One region of the Nitratireductor rhodophyticola genome, then DNA from elsewhere that is predicted to be linked to it. Evidence: riboswitches for the same ligand, from Rfam matches in the RefSeq annotation. Region 1 holds a riboswitch; the other holds the start of a gene.

Region 1 (11,574 bases):
TGCACAAAAAGGTTCCATCCATGCCTGAATTCACCTTGCGCAAGATTGCGCTTGTCACCGAAGAAATCTTCCATGAGGGCGGTCCTGCTCCGGCTGGGCCTCGCCGCCGGGCGGCGGCTCTCGCGCTGGTCAAAAACCCTTTTGCGGGCGGATATGTAGAAGAGCTTGAAAGCGCAATGGAGGATTTGAAACCTCTCGGTCTTGATATGACGGATCGGCTGATTGCGGCACTTGGGGGAGATATTTCCGTGATCGACGGTTTCGGCAAGGGCGCGATCGTCGGCACTGACGGAGAGCTGGAGCACGGTGCGCTTTGGCACGTGCCGGGCGGGTATGCGATGCGTGAGCGGCTTGGCGATTCAAAGGCGATAGTCCCCTCTTCGAAGAAAGTGGGGGCCTTCGGCGCGCGCATCGACATTCCGCTCGGGCACATCAACGCAGCCTATGTGCGCAGCCATTTCGATGCGATGGAAGTGGGGATGCCGGATGGCCCGCGCCCGGACGAGATTCTGTTTGTGCTTGCCATGGCCTGCGGACCGCGTATCCATGCGCGCATGGGCGGCTTGAAAGCCGAAGACGTGAAAGGCGAGGACGGTCTCAGATGAGTGCGGAACAGGGCAGACTCAGGGTTCTGGCCGGCGGCAAGTCCGCCGATGCCTATGATCTGAGCGAGCAGGTTGGCTTTATACTGCGCAAGGCCAACCAGCGCCATCTGGCGATTTTTGCTTCCCGTATCAGCGATCTTACGCCGCCGCAGTTTGCGGCTCTTGCCAAGCTGCATGAGGTGGGCGCCACCTCGCAGAACCAGCTTGGCCAGCTCGTGGCCATGGATGCGGCAACGATCAAAGGGGTGATCGACCGGTTGAAGGCGCGTGACCTGGTGGTGCTCGAGCCCCATGGGCGTGACCGGCGGCGGCTTGTCGTGAGCCTGAGTGACGAGGGCCGGAACCTGATTGAAACGCTGCTTCCGGAGGCGCTGGAGGTGAGTGAAGAAACGCTCGCTCCCCTCACACCACGTGAGACGGCAACCTTCCTGCGCCTCCTGACAAAGCTGGCCGAGGGCTAAGCGCTATCGCTGGTTAAGGGCGGGCCCTGGCCGCAGCAGGGCCAGAAGCGCGCCATAGGGCGCGAGCATCGCAAGGCCGATCAGTATCTTCACCACAAAATCGCCGAGCGCCAGCGAAAGCCAGAGCGGTGCATCGATGTCTGTGCCGAACAGCGATACGGGGAAGGCAAGCGAGCCATCCTCCAGGCCGAAGGCCGTGTCGAGAAAGGCGAAGCGGGCAGCAAAGGCCAGCGAGAAGAAGAGCGCTGTGTCGAGCACGGAGCCGATCAGCGTCGAGATCAGCGGTGCGCGCCACCAGGCGCTGCCGCGAAGCCGGTCGAACACGGCCACGTCAAGCAATTGCGCAAAGAGAAACGCGGCGCCGGAGGCGATGGCAATGCGCGGGCTTGCGAGCCAGATCGAAAGAACCACCGCAAGCAGAAAACCGGACAAAACCACGCGCCGGGCGGCAGCGGGGCCGAAGCGGCGGTTCGTCAGATCGTTGACGAGAAACGCTACGGGATAGGTAAACGCACCCCAGGTGAGCAGATCGCCGAGGCCGAAATGCTGAAACGGATACTGGACGAGAAAATTGGAGGCGGTGACGATCAACGCCATGGCGGCCATGAAGGGCCAGATCGCATAAAGACGATTCATTTTTTTATCCTGGGTGATGGAACCAGAAAGCCCGCCATCAGCGCATTGTCAGTCAGGCAGAAGCCCATTCCCGAACTGCGCGGCCATGGCGGGCCGATGAATTTTATTGCCGGGCCGCAGCCGTGCCGCGGCAGAGGCCTCAGGCCGCGGCCTGCTCAGCGATCTTCTTCTCGACCTGCTTCTTGAGCAGACGAGCGCGCTGGGAAAGCTCGTTGGCCTTCGCCTTGACGAGAAACGCGTCGAGACCGCCGCGGTGCTCCACCGTGCGCAGAGCATTGGCGGAAACGCGCAGGCGCACGTTCTGGCCGAGAGCCTCGGACTGAAGCGTCACGTGGCACAGGTTGGGCAGAAAGCGACGACGCGTCTTGTTGTTCGCGTGGCTCACATTGTTGCCGGTCATTACGGCTTTGCCGGTCAGTTCGCAGGCGCGGGACATTTTTCAAACCTTCATCGTCTTGGCCCGTCCATACCCAACTGCCGCACCTGAAACTGGCGGCGCGCGGTCGGTTGTTAGCGGCCTTATGGAAAAAGTTGCCGTTCCATAGAGATATTTGGCGTGTGGGTCAAGCACCCTGCGACGCGGTTCGGACAATCTCCATGGCCCTTTTCCAAAGATTTGCCTTATTATTCTTCTTTAGGCAAGGGGAGGGACGCGCCGGTTTATCGGCGTGCTGGAGGGCACGGCTCGTGATGCGGTGTGCAGTTGCTCGATTTTTCCTCGCAATCGCCCTGCTGGCTTTGGCGGGAAGTGCCCGCGCGGAGAGCGAGACTCATCGCTTTCGCTACAGTGCGTCGCTGTTTGGCATTCCCATTGGAAAGGCGGATTTCACGAGCCGGCTCGAAGAGAGCCGTTTCGAGGTGTCGGGTCGTTTTGCCAGCGCGGGTGTGGCCCGTCTCTTTGACAGGACAGATGGGACGGTGAGTTCCAAAGGCAGGCTTTCCGGGCGGTCCGTCGTGCCGTCTTCCTACGAGCTGGCCTATGTCAGCGGCAAGAAGCGGGAGACGACGTCAATCCGCTACAGCAGGGGGCAGGTTGCCGAAACGGTCATAACACCGAAGCCGAAGAAACGCGGCAAGGACTGGATCGTCGTGTCGAAAGAAGACCTTGCGGGTGCTCTCGACCCCCTGTCCGCGCTTCTTTCGCCGGCGCGAAACGCGGCGGATGTCTGCAATCGCCGGTTCAGGGTTTTCGACGGTGAGATGCGGGCTGACATCGTGTTTTCGCCGGCTGCGAAGGGCGAACACATTGGCAGGGACCTTGTGACCTGCAAGGCGCGTTTCATTCCGGTGTCGGGTTATCGAAAGGGGCGTTCCACAATCGCTTTCCTGCGGGACAGGGCTCGTATATTGGTTGCTTTCAAACCGCTTGGCACGCGCGGTCATCACACGCCCGTCCAGGCGCGGATCGGAACCAAGATTGGCACGGTCCATATTGAGGGCCGGCCGGTCGATTAAGGCGTTTCGCACGGGGAGGGGATATTGGCACGTGCCACGCTGATCGGGTTTACGGCTGTCATCATGTGGGCGCTTCTGGCGCTTTTCACCGCGGGTTCAGGGGCGGTCCCGCCATTTCTTCTTTCCGCCCTTTCCTTTTCGGTGGCAACCCTGATCGGTCTTGGCATGCGGATTGCAGCGCCGCCAGCCGGGCCAGCGGAGCCTGTGCCGCCCGTGGTCTGGCTCATCGGTATCGCCGGGCTCTTCGGGTACCACTTCTTCTACTTCACGGCGCTGCGCAACGCGCCGGCGGTGGAAGCAAGCCTGATTGCCTATCTCTGGCCTCTGCTGATCGTGCTGGGCTCCGCGCTAATGCCGGGAGAAAGGCTCGGCTGGCACCACATTGCGGGCGCGCTTCTGGGGCTCGCCGGAACGGCGCTGATCATCACCAAGGGTGGCGGGTTCAGTTTTGAAAGCCGCTATGCACTGGGCTACGCGGCGGCGGGAGCCTGTGCCCTGTTCTGGTCCGGCTATTCGCTTCTGTCGCGGCGGTTTCAGGCTGTGCCAACCAGCATTGTCACCTGGTTCTGCGCGGCAACGGCGATCCTTTCAGCGCTTTGCCATGTGGGACTGGAGGAGACCGTGTGGCCGGTCTCCACGGCTGAATGGCTCAACGTTCTCGGCCTCGGTCTCATGCCGGTTGGTGCGGCGTTTTATGCATGGGATTACGGGGTCAAGCGCGGTAACATTCAGGTTCTGGGTGCAGCAAGCTACGCCGCACCGCTCCTTTCGACGCTGATCCTGATTGCCGCCGGTGCTGCCGAGCCGACCACAAACATCATCGCTGCCTGTCTCCTGATTACCTTCGGTGCGGCACTTGCGGCTAAGAACATGATCCTGAAGCCGCGCAGGCATGAGGCAGATGCGGCATCGTAGAATCAGGAAATATCCTTGCGCTTCCTGATTTCGGCGAAGACGGCCTCGTCGCTCGCATCTTCCATACCGAGATTGCGGCGGATTACCGGGTCGTGCCAGCGCAGGAACGGATTGGTGGCCATCTCCCTGCCGACGGTGGTCGGCAGTGTGGGCCTGCCTTCGCTGCGAAGACGGGAAATTTCCTTTGCGCGCTCCCTGAGTGCCGAGTTGGTCGGGTCAACGGTCAGGGCGAAGCGGGCATTGGTTTCCGTATATTCATGGCCGCAATAGACGATCGTTTCCAGGGGGAGTGCGGCGAGCTTCTTCAGTGAAGCGAGCATGACGGGCGGTTTGCACTCGAAAAGGCGGCCACAGCCGAGCGCAAACAGCGTGTCGGCAGTAAACACGATGCCAGCTTCGGCGAAGTGATAACTCACATGTCCAGCCGTATGTCCCGGTGTCTCGATCACCGTCGCGCCCTGTTTCCCGACCGAAACCGTGTCGCCTTCGCTCACCGTGCGATCTATGCCGGGAATGCGATCGGCTTCCGCCGCCGGACCCGTGATGGTGAGGCCAAAGCGCTCCTTGAGGGCGAGGTTCGCCTCCACATGGTCCGGGTGATGATGGGTGGTGAGGATCATTGTCGGGCGCCAGCCAGTCCGCTCGACGGCGGACAGGATGGCGCGTTCTTCCGGCGCGTCGATGAGGGCTGTCTCGCCCGTCTCCGTGTCATGGACCAGAATGCCGAAATTGTCGCTCCGGCACATAAACTGCTCGATCTTCAAGGCCATGAATCTCTCCGTTGTCGGCTGGACGATAGGGCGAGGGCGGCGGCTTGTCACGCCGGGTGCGACAATTCTCCATGGCAATCGGGGGAACCCGATTGCCCTTCGTCTTTCTTTCCCTCAAGCGCCGGGCGGGCGCATCCGCGCCCTTGGCTTGCGGCGCATATGCGCCGGCGGTCGGTCGACCTTGCCATTTTGCTGCGCAAACATGGAAATCTGCGTTCGTTTCTGATCGTGCGATGAAGCTCTCCCTCCATCTGATTGCCACGGACAATTCTTGCCGGTGTCGTGGAAGGGGGGTACCGTCGCAGCCATGATTTCGGACATTGTTGCGCTTCGCGCTTTCTATTCTTCCCTGCTTGGTCGCCTGGCCGAGCGCTCCCTTGCGATGGCGCTGTCGTCCATCTGGTCGAAGAGCACCAGTGAACGTCTGGTAGGCCTTGGCTACACATTGCCCTGGCTCGACCGTTTCGGCGCAGATGCGGAGCGCGCATTTGCCTTCATGCCGGCCATGCAGGGGGCGGTGCCGTGGCCGGCGGGGCAAGCCTCAACCACAGCACTGGTGTTCGAGGAGGAACTGCCACTCCCCGATTCCTCCGTTGACCGGGTGCTCATGGTTCATGCGCTGGAGCACACGGAAAATCCGCAGCAGGCTCTGCTGGAGATATGGCGTGTTCTTGCGCCCGGTGGCCGCCTTGTGATCGCGGTGCCGAACCGGCGGGGCATGTGGGCGCGTTTCGAAAACACCCCCTTTGGCACCGGCCGGCCCTATTCCCGCACGCAGCTGGCCGAGGCGCTGCGGGAAGCGAACTTTACCGCGACGGCCTGGGGCGACGCCCTGCATTTTCCACCCTCCGAGCGGCGCTTTGTCCTGCGGCTTCATCAATTGCTGGAACAGGCCGGACGGCGCTTCTGGCCGATTTTCGCCGGCGTTCTGGTGGTGGAGGCTGAAAAGCGTCTCTACCAGGGGCTGCCGGTGACAGCCCGCGCATCGCGTCGTGTCTTCGTGCCGGTGCTTTCACCGCAGGGCGCAACACGCGTCGGCGCCCTCAGGCGCAATCAGGAAAGGGAGTGCTGACCAATGGCGATGGATACCCGGATTACCGAACTTTTTGGCATTGAGCTTCCGATCCTGCTTGCGCCGATGGCGGGGTCTGCCGGATCGGAACTGGCGATTGCAGTCTGTGAGGCGGGCGGGCTCGGCGCGCTGCCCTGCGCCCTGCTCACGCCGGAAAAGATCCGGACGGAAATGGGCATTATACGTCAGCGCACCGACAGGCCGGTCAATCTGAATTTCTTCTGCCATGTGCCACCCACGCCCGATGCGGAGCGGGAAGCGGCGTGGCGTGAGCGCCTGCGGCCCTATTATTCCGAGTTTGGAATCGATCCGGATGCCGCACCTCCCGGGGCTGGGCGCAATCCTTTCAACGAAGAAAGCTGTGCCATCGTGGAAGAATTTCGGCCGGAGGTGGTGAGCTTCCATTTTGGCCTGCCGGACGGTGCGCTGATGCAGCGCGTTCGTGCGACAGGCGCGAAGATCATAGCTTCCGCAACGACCGTCGCCGAGGCGCGCTTTCTCGAAGAGAATGGCTGCCACGCGATCATCGCCCAGGGGGCGGAAGCCGGCGGGCATCGAGGCGTATTTCTCGAGCCGGACATTGCCACACAGCCCGGCACACTGGCGCTGGTGCCGCAGGTGGTCGATGCGGTCTCCGTGCCGGTCGTTGCTGCGGGCGGAATCTCGGATGGCCGCGCGGTTGCCGCGTGTTTCATGCTTGGGGCATCCGCCGTTCAGGTCGGGACGGCCTATCTGCAATCGCCGGAAGCGCTCACCAGCCCCGGCCACCGCGATGCGCTGGCGCTTGCGCGCGACGACCGCACGGTTCTGACCAATGTCTTCACGGGCCGGCCTGCCCGCGGTCTCCTGAACCGCTTCGTCAGTGAGGTGGGGCCGATGAGCGACAGGGCTCCAGCGTTTCCGCTGGCCACGGCGGCGGTGGGGCCATTGCGTGCTGCCGCCGAGAAGGCGGGGGTGAGCGATTTTTCGCCGCTCTGGGCGGGGCAGGCAGCACCTCTCGCCGCTCCGATGCCGGCGGGCGAACTGACTGTCAAACTCGCCCGTGATGCCGAAACGCTTCTTCGAGGTTAGCGTTTACCTCAGGGGTAATTGGTTTCATTCAGAAGGCGCTGCAATGTGCTCTCAAACAATGTTCGAGAGAAGGACTTCGCGCATGCCAGCCTACGCCATCGGTCATCTTCGCAATGTCGTCATGGGCCCGGCCATCGTCGAATATCTGGAGCGCATCGATGAAACGCTCGAGCCGTTCGGCGGGCATTTTATCATCCACGGCGCACTGCCGGAGGTGAAGGAAGGAAACTGGGAGGGCGACCTGATCGTGATCGCCTTTCCAGATCGCGGGAAGGCCGATGCCTGGTATGCCTCGCCGGCTTATCAGGCCATCAAGACCCTGCGCAGCGACAACTCAGACGGCGAGATCCTGTTGATCGACGGTGTCGACGCCGACCATAGGGCAAGCGATATTCTGTCTGCAGCATGAGGATGACGGGGCCTGCCTTGCCCCGAACACCTCAGAACTTCATTTTGAAGCCGCCGGAGATTGTGACGGTGCGGAACTCGAGGCCGCCACCATCCTGAAATGCCTCAACCGGTGCGCCGGAAGCGATTTCGGAAATCCGCACATCGCCGATTTTATGGAAATGTTGCTCGAAATTTGCGGCGACAAACAGATTGGCGTTTTTGGTGAGGTTATATTCTGCCCGCCCGGAGAGAGAAACGAACGGCAGGGTGCCAAAATCACTGTTGAAACGCAGGTCGCGCGACCAGTGGTGGTCTTCATCCTCGACTTTGAAGTTGAGGCCCCCGCGCGCCTGGAGGGAGAAGGTCCAGCCTTTGTGCCTTGCGGTGGCTTCTGCCCCCAGGAAGACGCCCGGAAATTTCTGCTGATAGGAGATGCCACGCTCACTGTCGCGGAAGTTTCCTATATCGTCACGGAAGCCATTTTCGCTGTAGACAAATGAACCGCCGAAAGTAGTCCATTTGACGTCTGTATATTTGAAACCACCATGCAGATTGAGGGTCAGCGAATCCCTGATCTCAAAATCACGCCCGAGTGCGATATCGCCCGTGAAATAATGGTTTAGCTCCGTATCGGGGTGAATCGAGTGATCGCTCCAGTCGTTGAAGGCATAGCTGGGCGATGCATCGAGCCAGTCATAGTCCTCCATTCGGCTTTTCCCGGATATGCCCACTGTCGCGCTTGCCGCCAGCGTCCACGGGCCGGCAAAACGCGCATGCAAACTCCCAGTCAGAACGGGCGCTTCGCTCTCCCAGAAAAGCGCGCTGACGCGATTTCCAGCAGAGTCGTACACGATCTCTTCAGCCCGGAGAAATGTGTAGCCCACGCCTCCGATGAAGGTGACTTCACCGTCGCGCGATGCCAACTCTAATCTGTTTGGGACCGAGAGGTCGGCTGCAGGCGCCAATGTCGGTGAAATTGAAAACAATAATATAGCTGGAATGAAAAACTTGCGCATCGTTTGGAATCCACTGTCAAAATTAAGAGCTTCTAAAAAAACGTAAACAAAATCACTTCTATATAATTTTTAGTGTATTTTTATTTTATGCAATAATAAGCTGTGTTTCGAACTGACACTCTTTTTCGACCCGCTATTCTTCTCGGGCGTTTGGCAACATGCCTGGCGAAAGGAGCGGATGTGCGTCTACTAGCGCTGACCGATTTGTTCAAGCTCATAAGGCGTCGACTGATAGACCTGATTTATCCAGTTGCCGAAGAGCAGGTGCGCGTGTGAGCGCCAGCGGTTGAGAGGCGGGCGGCTGGGATCGTTGTCCGGGTAGTAGCCGTGCGGTACGGCAACCTCGGTCCCCGTGGCAACATCGCGGTCATATTCCTCCTTGAGCGAGGTGGAATCGTATTCGATGTGGTTGAACATATAGAGCCGGTTGCCTGTCTCTTCCGTCAAAAGGCAGGGGCCGGTAACGTCCGATTCCATGAGCACCTGGAGGCCTTTGTCGGCGGGAATGTCGGCAGAGCGGACCTCGGTCCAGCGCGAGACGGGGATGGCGAAATCGTCTGAGAAGCCGGCGAGGAAGGGAGAGGCGGGCGCATTGTTGCGGTGCCTGAAGACGCCAAAAGCCTTCTTCTCGAGCGTGTATTTGGGAATGCGGTGGAAATGCCAGGCAGCCGCCATGGCACCCCAGCAGATATAAAAGGATGAGTGGACGTTGGTCAGCGTCCAGTCCAGAATCTGCTCCAGTTCCCTCCAGTAGGTGACGTCCTCGAACGGGAGAAGCTCAATCGGCGCACCGGTGATGATGAAGCCGTCGAACTTGCGGTCACGCACTTCCTCCCAGGTCTGGTAGAAGGATATCAGGTGTTCTTCCGGCGTGTTCTTGGCACGGTGGTTGCCGATACGCACGAGGGTCAGTTCCACCTGAAGGGGCGAAGCGCCGATCAGCCGGGCAAACTGGGTTTCGGTGCGGATTTTGTTGGGCATGAGGTTGAGGAGCCCGATCTGTAGTGGGCGGACGTCCTGCCGCAGCGCTGTCTGCTCGTCCATCACGGACACACCTTCACGCACGAGAACATCGCGGGCGGGAAGCTGGTCGGGGATCTTGATCGGCATTGTTTTGCTCCAACAAAAAAGACCGGTGGCGAAATCGCGACCGGTCTCAGCAAATTCTGCTTCGCACGGCCTTTTAGCGAATTGTTTTACGTGGCTGCAAGCCGACCGGCCAAATCACCACGAGTGAAGGTCTTTATTTAGGATGGTGTTTTCTTTGCGTCAATCGCTGTCATGGGCTAAAGCAACGGACGGATTTTCTCCGCAGGGTCGAGGATCCGACTAACCGTTTCCCAAAAACAGGACCATTCAATGAGTACGTCCGTCCGTCCCGAACCGAAGCCCGGTGTCATGGATATCGCCGCCTATGTGCCCGGCCGCGAGAGCGCGCCAGGTGCGACGAAGGTGTGGAAGCTCTCCTCGAACGAATCTCCGCTCGGGCCCTCGCCCGCGGCTGTCGAGGCGATTTCCAAAGCGATGGGGCATCTGGAGCTTTATCCGGACGGATCGGCAACCAAACTGCGCAATGCCATTGCGGAGACGCATGGGCTGAACCCGGCCAATATTCTTTGCTCCAACGGGTCCGATGAGCTTCTTGGCCTGCTCGCGCAGACCTATATCAAGCCCGGCGACGAGGCGATTTTCACCGAGCACGGGTTTCTTGTCTACCGCATCCAGACGCTGGCGGCCGGTGGCACGCCGGTGGTGGTGAAGGAAGACAAGGAGCGTGCGGATGTCGACGCAATCCTTGCGGCGGTGACGGAAAAAACGCGCATCGTGTTCCTTGCCAACCCGAACAATCCGACTGGCACTTACATTCCGGTGGACGAAGTGCGCCGCCTGCAGGCAGGCCTGCCGAAGACGGCGCTTCTGGTGCTGGATGCTGCCTACGCCGAATATGTGCGCCGCAACGATTACGAATCCGGTATCGAACTCGTCTCTTCGAGCGAAAACGTCGTGATGACGCGGACCTTCTCCAAAATCCACGGCATGGCGGCGCTGCGCATCGGCTGGATGTATGCACCGGCGCATGTGGTGGATGCGGTGAACCGCGTGCGCGGTCCCTTCAATGTCAATGCGCTGGCCATCGAGGCGGGTGCGGCGGCGATCCGCGACAAGGCGCATGTGGAACGGGCCGTTGCGCACAACGAGACCTGGAGTGCCTGGTTGGTCGAGGAGCTTGGCAAGCTCGGCCTGAGGGTCACGCCCAGCGTCGGCAATTTCCTGCTGATCCATTTTCCCGAGAATGGCGGCAAGTCGGCAGCGGATGCGGACGCCTTCCTTGGGACGCGCGGTTATGTGCTGCGCCGGGTTGTGCCCTATGGCTTCCCCAACGCGCTGCGTCTGACTGTCGGCCCCGAAGAGGCCAATCGCGGCGTCGTTGCCGCGCTCAAGGAATTCATGGAAAGCTGAGTTGTGCCTGAACCACTTTTTGACAAGGTCGCGCTGGTCGGCATCGGCCTGATCGGTTCGTCGCTTGCGCGGGCCGTCAGGCATGGCGGTCTTGCGACCACCATTGCCATTTCAAGTCGCAGTGAGAAGACGCTGGCCAGAGCCCGCGAACTTGGGCTGGGCGATGTCTACGAGCAGGATGCGGCCGAAGCTGTGCGGGACGCCGATCTGGTTATCGTCTCGGTTCCCGTCGGTGCCTCGGGCGCGGTCGCAAAGGTCATAGCCGCGGGATTGAAACCGGGGGCGATTGTCACGGATGTCGGCTCGACCAAGGCGTCGGTGATTGCGCAGATGCAACCGCATCTGCCTGACAGCGTACATTTCATCCCGGGGCACCCGATCGCGGGTACCGAAGATTCCGGTCCGGATGCCGGTTTTGCGGATCTGTTCGAGGGGCGCTGGTGCATTCTGACGCCGCTGCCGGATACGGATGTGGACGCGCTGGCGCGTCTGTCAGCCTTCTGGGAAGGCTGTGGCGCGATGGTGGACCGGATGGATCCTGAACATCATGACATGGTGCTGGCCATCGTTTCGCATCTGCCGCATATCATCGCCTACAACATCGTGGGTACGGCGGACGATCTGGAGGCGGTCACGAAGTCGGAAGTCATCAAATACTCGGCCTCCGGTTTCCGCGATTTCACACGTCTGGCAGCCTCCGACCCGACGATGTGGCGCGATGTG
Region 2 (11,574 bases), on a different contig from region 1:
ACCGAGCCCGCGGCCCGCAACATTCTCGCCAAACTCGGCTATGAAGCAGAAGGCCATCGCATCGAGCTTGGCTATGAGCGCAGCCGTGACAAGGCCGACCGCCTGATCAAGATGAACATGGGGCTCGCCGGCGATACGGTGCATCCGCTTGAGGTCGCGCGGGATGCCGTGAACCTGAAATACACCACCACCGCCCCCACCGACATGTGGGACCCGGAGGTGACGCTCTATTACAGCGAAAACAACTACTGGCGTCCGAACTACCAGAACCGCACCAACGGCAACATGGCCCTGGATGAAGATCTGTTCGGCGGTAAGGTCCAGAACCGTTTCACCTTCGACTACGGCAACATCACGACCGGTGTCGACTTCGGGCGGCATGGCTATTTCACCGACAACTACGGCAACAACAATCGCCGCTACCGCGACTTCTCGACCTTTCAGCTCGGCGCTTTCGCGCAGGGGCGCTTCGAATTCGACAACGGTCTCAACCTGTCGACCGGCGTGCGCTATGACGGGCATCGCTTCACCGACTGGAACGACAACAAGTTCTCCGACAGCGGCGCCAGCGTGAACGCGACGGTCTCCTATAAGTTCAACGATCATTTCGAAGTGTTTGCCGGCGCCTCGCGCACCTGGCTTGGCTATGTGATCGGCGACTATGGCTATGTGCATGCCCGCGACGACAGTTTCGCCACGGACCCGGGTTTCAGCGCCGGCACGGCGCAGAACCTGAAAGTGGGTGCGAATTTCGGCGGCGAGAACTGGAACGCCGGCGTGACCTTCTTCGATACGCGCATTGACGGTCTTCCCGTTTATGAATGGGGAACGGGCGGCACGCTGCACAATTCTCCGGACGAGGCCCGCTCACGCGGTGTGACGCTGAATGCGGGTTACCGTTGGGAGAATACCAAGATCGGTGCCACGTTCACCAAGGCCAAGGTGACAGTGGGCGGCGTGTCGGCACTGCCCAACAGCGGAACGTTCATGCCGATTGGCGACATGGCCACACTCTACATCGACCATGAAATCCCCGACTACAATCTGAAGCTCGGCGCATCGCTGGCGTGGGCGGGCAAGATTTCCGACGCGTATGCCACGGCAGAAGGTTTTTACGACCAGCCAGCCTACACGGTGGTCAACACATATGCCGAGTGGACACCTCCGGCTTATGAAAACATGACCATCCGCGTCGGTGTCGAGAATCTGTTCGATGAAACCTACTTTGAGCGCACCGGCTTTGCCGCAAGCTCGAACCGAGGTGGCATCGATCCTGTTTATGCGCCAGGCCGCACCTTCACCTTCCACACCGCGGTGAAGTTTTAGTCTCTCCGAAACCGGTAATGCGACGATCATCTGAAAGGCCGACCGTACGCCACGGTCGGCCTTTTCCATTTGCGCCTCATCAGTCTCGCCGTCTGGACACAGTGCTGTAACAATCCTGTCGCACGCATTCGCTACGACTACAGGCAGATGCCGCCACAGGCGGCTCGATCCAGCCAAACAGCCAGAGGACTGCCGTCATGAACAAGCAGGATATCGTTCGCCTGTCGTGGGACGAATTCGACGAAATGCGCGACCCGCGCCCTGACAACAACGCCTTTGACGCCGTTGTGGAGCGCGCCATTTCGCGTCGCGGGTTCCTGGGCGGTGTGCTCGCCTTCGGCTCTGCTGCAGCCGTTATGGGAACGGGCGTTCTTTCTTCCACGTCGTCTGCAAAGGCGGAGGGCGCAACGTTCAATTTCGAGCCCATCGGGATTGCCACCGACCACGAGATTCACGTTCCTGCCGGTTATAGCTGGAAGCCCCTGGTGCGCTGGGGCGACCCGCTCTTCAAGGATGCAGAAGGCGCCTATTCACCCGAAACGGGCGTGCCGGTCGAGATGTCGGACAAGGTGTTCGGTGAGAACACGGACGGCATGGAGACCTTTACCGATGGCGACAGGACGATCCTTGCCATCAATTCCGAATATGTGAACCCGAAGATCAATCTCCCCGCAGAAGCGGAAGGCATGCCCCGCAATGCGGACGAGGTGAAACTCCTCAAAAACATGCAGGGCGTGACGGTGCTGGAAATCGCTGACAGCGGCGATGGCTATGCCGTGGTGCTCGACAGCCCCTATAACCGCCGCATCACGCATGAGACGCCGATGACCATGGACGGCCCTGCCGCAGGCTCCGATCTGGTCAAGACCAATGCCGATCCGGAAGGCCGCTCGCCGAAAGGCACCATGAACAATTGCGGCTCCGGCAAAACGCTCTGGGGCACCTATCTGACCTGCGAAGAGAACTTCAACGGCTATTTCGGCACGACAGCCGAACGCGAGGCCACGGAAGGCGAAGTGCGCTACGGCATCGGCGGCGAAGGCCGCTACGCCTATGAAAAATTTGATGAGCGCTTCGACCTGTCCAAAGAGCCCAACGAGCCGAACCGCCACGGCTGGGTGACAGAGATCAACCCGCTCGATCCGGAATCGACGCCCGTCAAGCACACCGCGCTCGGGCGCTTCAAGCATGAAAACGCCGAGATGGTGCAGGCTGCCGACGGGCGCGTCGTGGTCTATATGGGCGACGATGAGCGTGGCGAGTTCATCTATCGCTACGTATCCAATGGCACCTGGGCCGAAGGCCAGCCGACGGACGGACTGCTTTCGGACGGCACGCTCTATGTTGCCAGGTTCAATGACGACATGACTGGCGAATGGCTGGCCCTGACGCCGGAGACCACCGGCATGCCGATCGAGGAAATCCTCGTCTTCTCCCGCATGGCCGGATCGAAAGTCGGTGCCACCACGATGGACCGCCCGGAATGGATTGCGGCCAATCCACTGCGGGTCGAGGCCTATTGCGCCCTGACCAACAACAAGAACCGCGGCGTCAAGGCCAATGCCGGCGGCGATGAACAGCCCGTGGGCGGCCCAAACCCGCGCGAGACCAACAATTTCGGCCAGATCGTTCGCTGGCGGCCGGAAGGCGAGGACCATGGCGCCGACACGTTCACCTGGGACCTTTATGTCATGGCCGGCAACCCGAAGGCTTATAACAATGTCTATGCCGGGTCGGACAATGTGAACGAAGGCAATATGTTCAACTCGCCCGATGGCATGGCTTTCTCTTCAGACGGGATGCTGTGGATCCAGACCGATGGCGACGACAGCAATGAAGGCGAGTTCGAGGGGCAGGGCAACAACCAGATGCTGGTGGGCAATCCCGAGACCGGCGAAATCGCCCGCTTCCTCACTGCGCCGAACGGCGCCGAGGTGACCGGCCTGACCTGGTCGGCGGACAGGAAGGTCGCGTTCGTCGGCATCCAGCATCCGGGCGGCAACTGGCCGGACGGCAATGGAAAGCCCCGCTCGGCGGTGATCTCCGTCTGGCGCGAAGATGGTGAAGCCATCGGCTGAGAACCGCCAACACAAATGCATGAACGAGGCAGGGAGCAGTGCTCCCTGCCTCTTTTTTTGACCTGACAGAGCGTGATGCGTCTGCCTGTCTGCACGCATGAAGCATACGCTTGTGGCCAGACTGTTATGGACGGCTTGACGTCGCCCCATTTCCATCCCACCTGTTTGCCGCCCAATTCTACAAATCACCAACCGGACTGCCAAACGTGCAATCGCTCAAGAGCCTGATCGAATCCCGCCGCTTCGAAGCGGTCATCACCGTTCTCATCATCATCAATGCGGTTACGCTCGGTCTCGAGACCTCCGAGCGGGCCATGGACGCTTTCGGTCCACTGCTCCAGACGCTGGATCAGGCAATTCTCGGCGTGTTCGTCGCCGAGCTTCTGGCCCGTGTGGCGGTTTATCGGCAGAACTTCTTCCGCGATCCCTGGCGCGTCTTCGATCTCGTGGTGGTGGGCATCGCCCTCGTGCCCGCAACGGCCGGGCTCTCGGTGCTGCGCGCCCTGCGTATCCTGCGCGTTCTGCGGCTGGTCAGCATGGTGCCGTCACTGCGCCGGGTGGTCGGAGGCCTCATTGCGGCCCTGCCGGGCATGGGCTCCATCATGCTGCTTCTGGGTCTCGTCTATTACGTGTTCGCCGTCATGGCCACCAAACTGTTCGGCGCTTCTTTTCCGGACTGGTTCGGCACGATTGGCCTCTCCGCCTACTCGCTGTTCCAGGTCATGACCCTGGAGAGCTGGTCGATGGGCATTGTCCGTCCGGTGATGGAGGTCTATCCCCTCGCCTGGATGTTCTTCATCCCCTTCATTGTCTCGACCACTTTCACGGTGCTCAACCTGTTCATCGGTATCATCGTCTCGGCCATGCAGGCCGAGCATGATGAAGAGGCTTCGGCAGAACGCACAGCCCTGCAGGCCGAGCAGGAGATCATCCTCAATGAAATCCGCGCCCTGCGCAAAGAGGTGCAGGCACTGACTGTCGATAAGGCGCGCGAAGAGCGCTGACCCCTGCGGTCAGCGCATGCGAAAGTGCTTGGAGAGCTTCAGCGACTGGCCCTGATAGTTGGACTTCAGGTCCGCGCCGTAGAGCGCACGGGGGCGTGAGAGCATCCGCTCGTAGACGAGACGGCCGACGATCTGGCCGTGTTCGAGAATGAACGGAACCTCGTGGCTTCGCACTTCCAGAACCGCACGGCTGCCGGTTCCGCCAGCGGACGAATGCCCGAAGCCGGGATCGAAAAAGCCCGCATAATGCACGCGGAACTCGCCCACCAACGGATCGAATGGCGTCATCTCGGCAGCGTGGTGCGGCGGCACATGCACCGCTTCCTGCGACACGAGAATATAGAACTCGTCCGGATCGAGGATCAGGCCGCCCGCACCGTCGCCGGTCAGCGGCTCCCAGAAATCCGCGATGTCGTGCTGATCGCGCTTGTCCACGTCGATGAGCGCCGTGTGATGTTTTGCGCGATACCCGATCAAGCCGTTTTCGCCACCACTCAGATCGACCGAAAGCGCGATACCGCCGCCGGTGATGTTGGGGTCGTCCGAAGCGACAAGCGTCTCGCGCGCATGCAGGTCCGCCAGCGCGCTTTCATCGAGCAGCGCCTTGCCGGTGCGGAACCTTATCTGCGAAAGGCGCGATCCGGTGCGCACGACGATCGGGAAGGTGCGCGGGCTCACCTCCATGTAGAGCGGACCGGAATAGCCGGCGGGGATCTTGTCGAACTCCTGCCCGTTGTCGGTCATCACACGGGTAAAGATATCGAGCCGGCCCGTCGAACTCTTGGGATTGGCGGAGGCGGAGATGCCATCTGGCAGATCGAGCCCTTCCAGCAGCGGCACGATGTAAACGCACCCGGTCTCCAGCACGGCGCCCTCGCCGAGCTGGATTTCGTGCAGCTTGAGTTTCTCGAGCTTTTCGGAAACCCGGTGGTTCGGCCCCGGCAAGAAGCTGGCGCGCACGCGGTATGCAACGGTACCAAGCCTCAGATCGAGGCTGGCCGGCTGAATCTGGTCGCCATCCAGCGGGTGGGCCGAGGCGAGCGCCCCATTGTCGAACAGTGCCGCAATGTCCTTGTCCGGCAGAATTCCCGCTTTTGCCAACGCCCCTCTCCTTGCACAGGGTTTGATTGAACGAGGTTTAGCGCCGCTTGTCGTTGACGCAAGGCGCCTGAAGGTCTAATGGACCTTTATCCCGTGGTGATTTGGCCGGTCGGCTTGCAGCCACGTTAAAGAAGTCGCTAAAAGGCCGCGCTCGATCACCGAACCGGCATGCGGCTTTTCGCGGCCGGTTTTTTTGTTGGGTGTAGAAGCGATGACAGACAATTCCGAGAACGACTGGAAAGCACAGACGGCGCTTGTTCATGGCGGGGTCACCCGCTCGCATTTTGGCGAAACCTCCGAAGCGATCTATCTGACGCAGGGTTTTGTCTATGACAGTGCGGAAGCGGCGGAAGCCCGCTTCAAGGGCGAAGAACCGGGCTTCGTCTATTCCCGCTATGCCAATCCGACCGTCGACATGTTCGAGCGCCGCATGTGTGCGCTGGAGGGAGCCGAAGAGGCGCGCGCCATGTCTTCCGGCATGGCCGCCGTTACCGCCGCGCTGCTTTGCTCGCTCAGGGCGGGCGATCATGTGGTGGCGGGCCGCGCGCTTTTCGGATCGTGCCGCTGGGTGGTTGAAACGCTGATGCCCCGCTACGGGATCGAGACAACGCTTGTCGACGGCGCGAAGCTTGAAAACTGGAAGGCCGCCGTGCGGCCGAACACGAAGCTCTTCTTCCTTGAAAGCCCCACCAACCCGACTCTGGAAGTGGCCGACATCGCCGGCGTAGCGGCCCTTGCCAACGAAGTTGGTGGGCGGCTTGTGGTCGACAACGTCTTCGCCACACCCCTTCTGCAAAAGCCGCTTGAGCTCGGTGCGCATGTGGTCGTCTATTCCGCGACCAAGCACATTGACGGTCAGGGCCGATGTCTGGGTGGTGTCGTCCTTTCGGACAGGGAGTGGATCGACGAGCAACTGCAGGACTTTTTCCGCCATACGGGGCCAAGCCTCTCGCCCTTCAATGCGTGGACTCTGCTCAAGGGGCTGGAAACGCTGCCGCTGCGCGTGCGCCAGCAGACCGAGAGCGCCGGCCGTATCGCCGATCTGCTCGCCGACCACCCCAAGGTCGCCCGCGTCATCTACCCGGGACGCAAGGATCACCCTCAGGCAGATATCATCGCCCGGCAGATGAAGGGCGGTTCGACGCTAATCTGCGCTGAACTGAAGGGCGGCAAGAAAGGCGCATTCGCCTTTGAGAATGCTTTGAAAATCTTCCAGATTTCAAACAATCTGGGTGACGCCAAGAGCCTGATTACCCATCCTGCCACGACGACGCACAAGAATCTGTCTGACGAGGCCCGCGCCGAACTGGGCATCGGCGACGGCACGCTGCGCCTTTCGGTGGGTCTTGAGGACGGCGACGATCTTCTCACTGACATCGAACGGGCACTGGACGCGACCTGAAGCGGGTTCAGCCGAACCGTCTGCCCGCCAGAACAATGCGTGACACGGTGGTGTAGGCGGTAAGCACGGCGAACCCGTAGGCAAAAACCGGGAACCAGGATGGTAAGAGACACATGGCCACGAATACGGCCAGTGTCTCGCTCGCTTCGGCAAGCCCCGTAGTGAAGAACAGCGATTTCTCACCGCGCGCATCGCTCTTGAGCCTGCGCTTTTCCGCCATGATCGCATAGGCGAGGAAGCTCGCCCCGTTCACGTAGAACGCCAGCAACAGGACGGCGCCGGCGATTGCGTTGGCACCGGGATCGGCGATGATGAAGCCGAGCGGCACGGCCCCGTAAAAGGCAAAATCCAGAACGATGTCGAGATACCCCCCGAAATCGGTCTTGCCGTGTATCCGGGCAACGGCTCCGTCCAGCCCGTCGCATAAACGGCTGGCCAGGATGAGGGCGAGCCCGGCCCAGTAAGCCTGAAATGCAATGGCGGCAGCGGCGGCCAACCCCAGGACAAGCCCCGCATAGGTGACAGCGTTGGCGCGCACCCCCGCTGCCGCAAGCTGAGCGGCCATGGCCGATAATCCGGGATCGATCTTTCGGTGCGCCCAACCGTCAAGCATGTTTCACCAGCACGTTGTCCTCAATGCCCCCATGCTTAACGCCATTCGACCTCTCATGCCGCTCACAATGGCGTCATGAAAGATCATCGAACCTCATACATGAACCGCCATGTCATCTCTGTTATGCTCTTGATCTTTCACGGGAAGGACCCACCCTTCCTGCGTCGGATGCGCGCAAGGCGAGTTTGAACCATGTACAGAGCTGTCACCCAATCGATCGAAGTAAGCGCCGAACCCAGCTACCTGTCCGCGCAGTCGGACCCCGAAAACGGGCACTTCGTCTGGGCTTACCGGATCACGATCACGAACCATTCGCCCGAGACCGTGCAGCTCGTCGCGCGCTACTGGCACATCACCGACGAAACGGGGCGGGTGCAGGAAGTGCGCGGAGAGGGTGTCGTGGGAGAACAGCCGGTGCTGCAGCCGGGTGACAGTTACACCTACACATCCGGCTGCCCGCTAACCGCCCCCTCGGGCATCATGGTCGGGCGCTATACGATGCGCGGGCCGCGCGGTGCGTTTTTTGACGTGGACATCCCGGCATTCTCGCTCGATCTGCCGGGTGCCGCCACGCGGATCAACTGAAATCGCCGGGATCGAACACGTATTCGGTCGAACAAAACTCGCAGGTGACGCGAATGACGCCATCCTCGATGCTGTCAGCCACCTCTTCCGGCGTGAACCCGTCCAGAACAGACCTGATCTTGTCGCGCGAGCACGAACAGTCGTCGCGCACGTCCGATCCTTCATAAACGCGCACGCCATGCTCATGAAAGAGGCGGTAAAGCAGGCGCTCGGCGCCGACCGTGGGGTCAACCAGCTCCGTCATCTCCGCGGTGGCGAGCAGCATGCGCGCTTCCTGCCAGGCGTCGTCTTCGGGATGGGTCGAGCCGTCGTGGTCCTCGTCGCCATCGCCGCCGGGAAGGTCGAAGCCGCGCATGCGCTCTGGAGACCCCGGCAGGAACTGCAGGAGTAACCCGCCTGCACGCCAGTGTTCCTGCCCGCTCTCACCCCCCGGAAGCACCATCTTGGCAACGCCAAGACGCACCTCGGTCGGGATCTGCTCGGACTGACGGAAATAGGTGCGTGCCACCTCTTCGAGCGTGGTGCCGTCGAGCTGCACAATGCCCTGATAGCGCTGCATGTCGGAGCCTTGATCAACTGTCAAAGCCAGAACGCCGGCGCCAAGCAGATCCTCGGGAGCGTCCCTGCCGGCGGCAATCGCTTCTTCAAGGCGCGCCTCGTCAAAGCGCGCATAGGCCCGCATGGAACTCGGCGTGGAGAAATCCGCCACCAGCATGTCGACCGGCCCGTCGGAGCGGGTCTGGACGATGAACTTGCCCTCGAATTTGAGCGAGCTTCCCAGAAGCACCGTCAGAACGATGACTTCGGCAAGCAGCCGCGCCACCGGTTCGGGATAGGTGTGACGGGCGAGAATCTGATCGAGCATGGGCCCGAGCTGGACCGCGCGACCGCGCACATCCAGCGGATCCACGTCGAACGGAACGACGTGATCGTCGCCGGCAAAACCGAATTCGCCCAACTGCCTCGTTTCGCTCGTCACCGGTTGAGACACCATGCAAGTACCGCTTTCTGTGCGTGCAGACGGTTTTCCGCCTCGTCGAACACCACCGAGTGCGGCCCGTCGATAACCTCGTCCGTCACTTCCTCGCCGCGATGCGCGGGCAGGCAATGCATGAACAGCGCATCGGATTTCGCGTGCTTCATCAGCGCCTCATTCACCTGGAAGGGCTTGAACACGTTGTCGCCACGCGCGCGATGCTCCTGTCCCATCGACACCCAGGTGTCGGTCACAACGCAGTCGGCATCGGCCACCGCTTCCTCGGCCGTTTTCGTGAAAGTCACCCGGCCGCCATTGGCGCGCGCCCAGTCGACATATTTCTCCATCGGCTCGCTACCTGGAGGGACGGCGATGTTAAGCCGAAACTCCATGCGGGCCGAGGCTTCGATCAGCGAGTGCAGGACATTGTTGCCGTCGCCCGTCCAGGCAAACAGCCTGTCCCTGACGGGACCGCGATGCTCCTCGAAAGTCAGGATATCGGCCATGATCTGGCAGGGGTGCGTGTCGTCGGTCAAGCCGTTGATCACCGGAACGGTGGCGTTTTCCGCCAGCTCGACGAGACGCTCATGGGCTGTCGTGCGGATCATGATCGCGTCTACATAGCGCGACAGCACCTTTGCCGTATCGGCAATGGTCTCGGAACGGCCGAGCTGCATTTCCGCACCCGTGAGCATGATCGTCTCGCCGCCAAGCTGGCGCATGCCGACATCAAAGGAAACGCGGGTACGGGTCGACGGCTTGTCGAAGATCATCGCCAGCGCCTTGCCCTCGAACGGCTTTTCACGCTCGCCGGCTTTCAGGCGTTCCTTGCGCGCCCGCGCATCGTCGAGCATGAAGCGCAGGTCCTGCGGATCAACGGTCGAAAGATCAATGAAATGGCGCAGACCGCTGGCCATGCCCGTCTCCCTGGTTTTCTCAAGCATCGGCTTTTTCAGTCGCCCTCACCGCAGCGGCAGCGTCGTGAATGCGCTTCACTGCCTCGCGGATCTCATCCTCGGTGATGATCAGGGGCGGAAGAAGGCGCAGCACATTGTCGCCGGCCGGCACCACAAGCATCTTCTGGTCGCGCAGCGCTTCCAGAAGGCGCAGGTTCTGCACCCTGCACTTGATGCCCAGCATCAGGCCCTCGCCGCGGACACCTTCGACAATGTCCGGGAACTCGTCCGCAACGGCAGCCAGGCTCTGCTTGAACAGTAGCCCCTTCTGACTGATGCTCTCCATGAAGCCGTCTTCCAGCACGACATCCAGCACGGCATTGCCCACGGCCATCGCAAGCGGGTTGCCGCCAAAGGTCGTACCATGGGTGCCCGGGGTCATGCCCTTGGCCGCTTCCGCCGTTGCCAGACAGGCGCCCAGCGGAAAGCCGCCGCCAATGCCCTTCGCCACCGCCATCAGATCCGGTGTGATCTCGGCCCATTCATGCGCAAACAGCTTGCCCGTGCGCCCGACGCCGCTCTGAACCTCATCGAGAATGAGCAGCAGACCATGCCTGTCGCACAATTCCCGCAAACGCCGCAGCGATGCGTTGGGGATCGGGCGAACGCCGCCCTCGCCCTGGATCGGCTCAACCAGGATGGCCGCGGTCTCCGGGCCTATGGTCTTCAGAAGCGCTTCCGTATCGTCGAACGGCACCTGGTCGAAACCCTCGACCTTCGGACCGAAACCCTCAAGATACTTGGCCTGTCCGCCGGCTGCGATCGTTGCCAGCGTACGGCCGTGGAATGCCCCCTCAAACGTGATGACGCGGTAGCGTTCCGGGTGCCCGTTGACGTGGTGATAGCGCCGTGCGGTCTTGATGGCGCATTCCAGCGCCTCGGCGCCGGAATTGGTGAAGAACACTTTGTCGGCAAAGCTGTTTTCGACGAGCCGCTCGCCGAGCCGGGCCTGGCCGGGGATCTCGTAGATGTTGGAGACATGCCATAGTTTGCCAGCCTGCTCCGTCAGCGCGGCTACAAGGTGCGGATGGGCATGGCCCAGCGAATTGACCGCGATGCCGGCGGCGAAATCCAGATAGCGATCGCCGTCGGCAGTCTCTATCCAGCACCCTTCGCCCCGCTCAAACGCGAGAGGTTGACGAGCATAAGTTCCATAAAGCGCAGATTCACGCATCCACACGGTCTCCGCTGAGCCTGAGATTGGTTTTCGCCCCGCACGGCCACGGGTACGAAAGAATGAAATCAAAATGCCGCCCAAGGGGCGGCACTCGTGAGATTTATCGGTTGTTTCCGCTTGCCTGTCAACGCACGCAGGCACGACAGCTCAGTGACAGCAAAAAACAGCAAATTGGGGAAAACCCCAAAAACCGAATCAGCTTACGGTAAGGACTCTTGTCACGGAGTCTGCCGATAAGGTAGTTTCAGCCCAAGCAAAAAGACTACATTTTGTGCGGCGGACCACACCTACCATGATCATATGGTGCTCCCTCGGCTTTGGCTGAGCGGGAATGGATTCGGATTCCGCACGCTGGA

The links. Region 1 has a riboswitch for S-adenosylmethionine ahead of metA (homoserine O-acetyltransferase MetA). Riboswitches for the same ligand answer to the same signal wherever they lie in the genome.
Region 2: it holds a riboswitch for S-adenosylmethionine, as region 1 does, so the genes downstream of both, KUG85_RS07215 (O-succinylhomoserine sulfhydrylase) here and metA (homoserine O-acetyltransferase MetA) in region 1, are expected to answer to the same signal.

The regions. Positions count from the first base shown of each region.
Region 1 covers NZ_JAHSSF010000003.1:78,872-90,445, reverse strand. Annotated here, with positions in the region: gene KUG85_RS11480 (UPF0280 family protein) at 1-28, shown strand, start outside; gene KUG85_RS11475 (amino acid synthesis family protein) at 21-605, shown strand; gene KUG85_RS11470 (MarR family winged helix-turn-helix transcriptional regulator) at 602-1,066, shown strand; gene KUG85_RS11465 (queuosine precursor transporter) at 1,070-1,702, opposite strand; gene rpmB (50S ribosomal protein L28) at 1,842-2,138, opposite strand; gene KUG85_RS11455 (DUF3108 domain-containing protein) at 2,441-3,157, shown strand; gene yddG (aromatic amino acid exporter YddG) at 3,182-4,072, shown strand; gene gloB (hydroxyacylglutathione hydrolase) at 4,075-4,842, opposite strand; gene KUG85_RS11440 (class I SAM-dependent methyltransferase) at 5,150-5,914, shown strand; gene KUG85_RS11435 (NAD(P)H-dependent flavin oxidoreductase) at 5,918-6,985, shown strand; gene KUG85_RS11430 (DUF1330 domain-containing protein) at 7,068-7,394, shown strand; gene KUG85_RS11425 (omptin family outer membrane protease) at 7,426-8,391, opposite strand; gene metA (homoserine O-acetyltransferase MetA) at 8,581-9,501, opposite strand; SAM riboswitch at 9,555-9,632, opposite strand; gene hisC (histidinol-phosphate transaminase) at 9,751-10,851, shown strand; gene KUG85_RS11410 (prephenate/arogenate dehydrogenase family protein) at 10,855-11,574, shown strand, end outside.
Region 2 covers NZ_JAHSSF010000002.1:302,716-314,289, reverse strand. Annotated here, with positions in the region: gene KUG85_RS07235 (TonB-dependent receptor domain-containing protein) at 1-1,326, shown strand, start outside; gene KUG85_RS07230 (PhoX family protein) at 1,524-3,404, shown strand; gene KUG85_RS07225 (ion transporter) at 3,611-4,408, shown strand; gene KUG85_RS07220 (2'-deoxycytidine 5'-triphosphate deaminase) at 4,418-5,509, opposite strand; SAM riboswitch at 5,593-5,670, shown strand; gene KUG85_RS07215 (O-succinylhomoserine sulfhydrylase) at 5,721-6,911, shown strand; gene KUG85_RS07210 (CDP-alcohol phosphatidyltransferase family protein) at 6,919-7,524, opposite strand; gene apaG (Co2+/Mg2+ efflux protein ApaG) at 7,717-8,109, shown strand; gene KUG85_RS07200 (Hsp33 family molecular chaperone) at 8,102-9,103, opposite strand; gene argF (ornithine carbamoyltransferase) at 9,085-10,002, opposite strand; gene KUG85_RS07190 (aspartate aminotransferase family protein) at 10,022-11,215, opposite strand.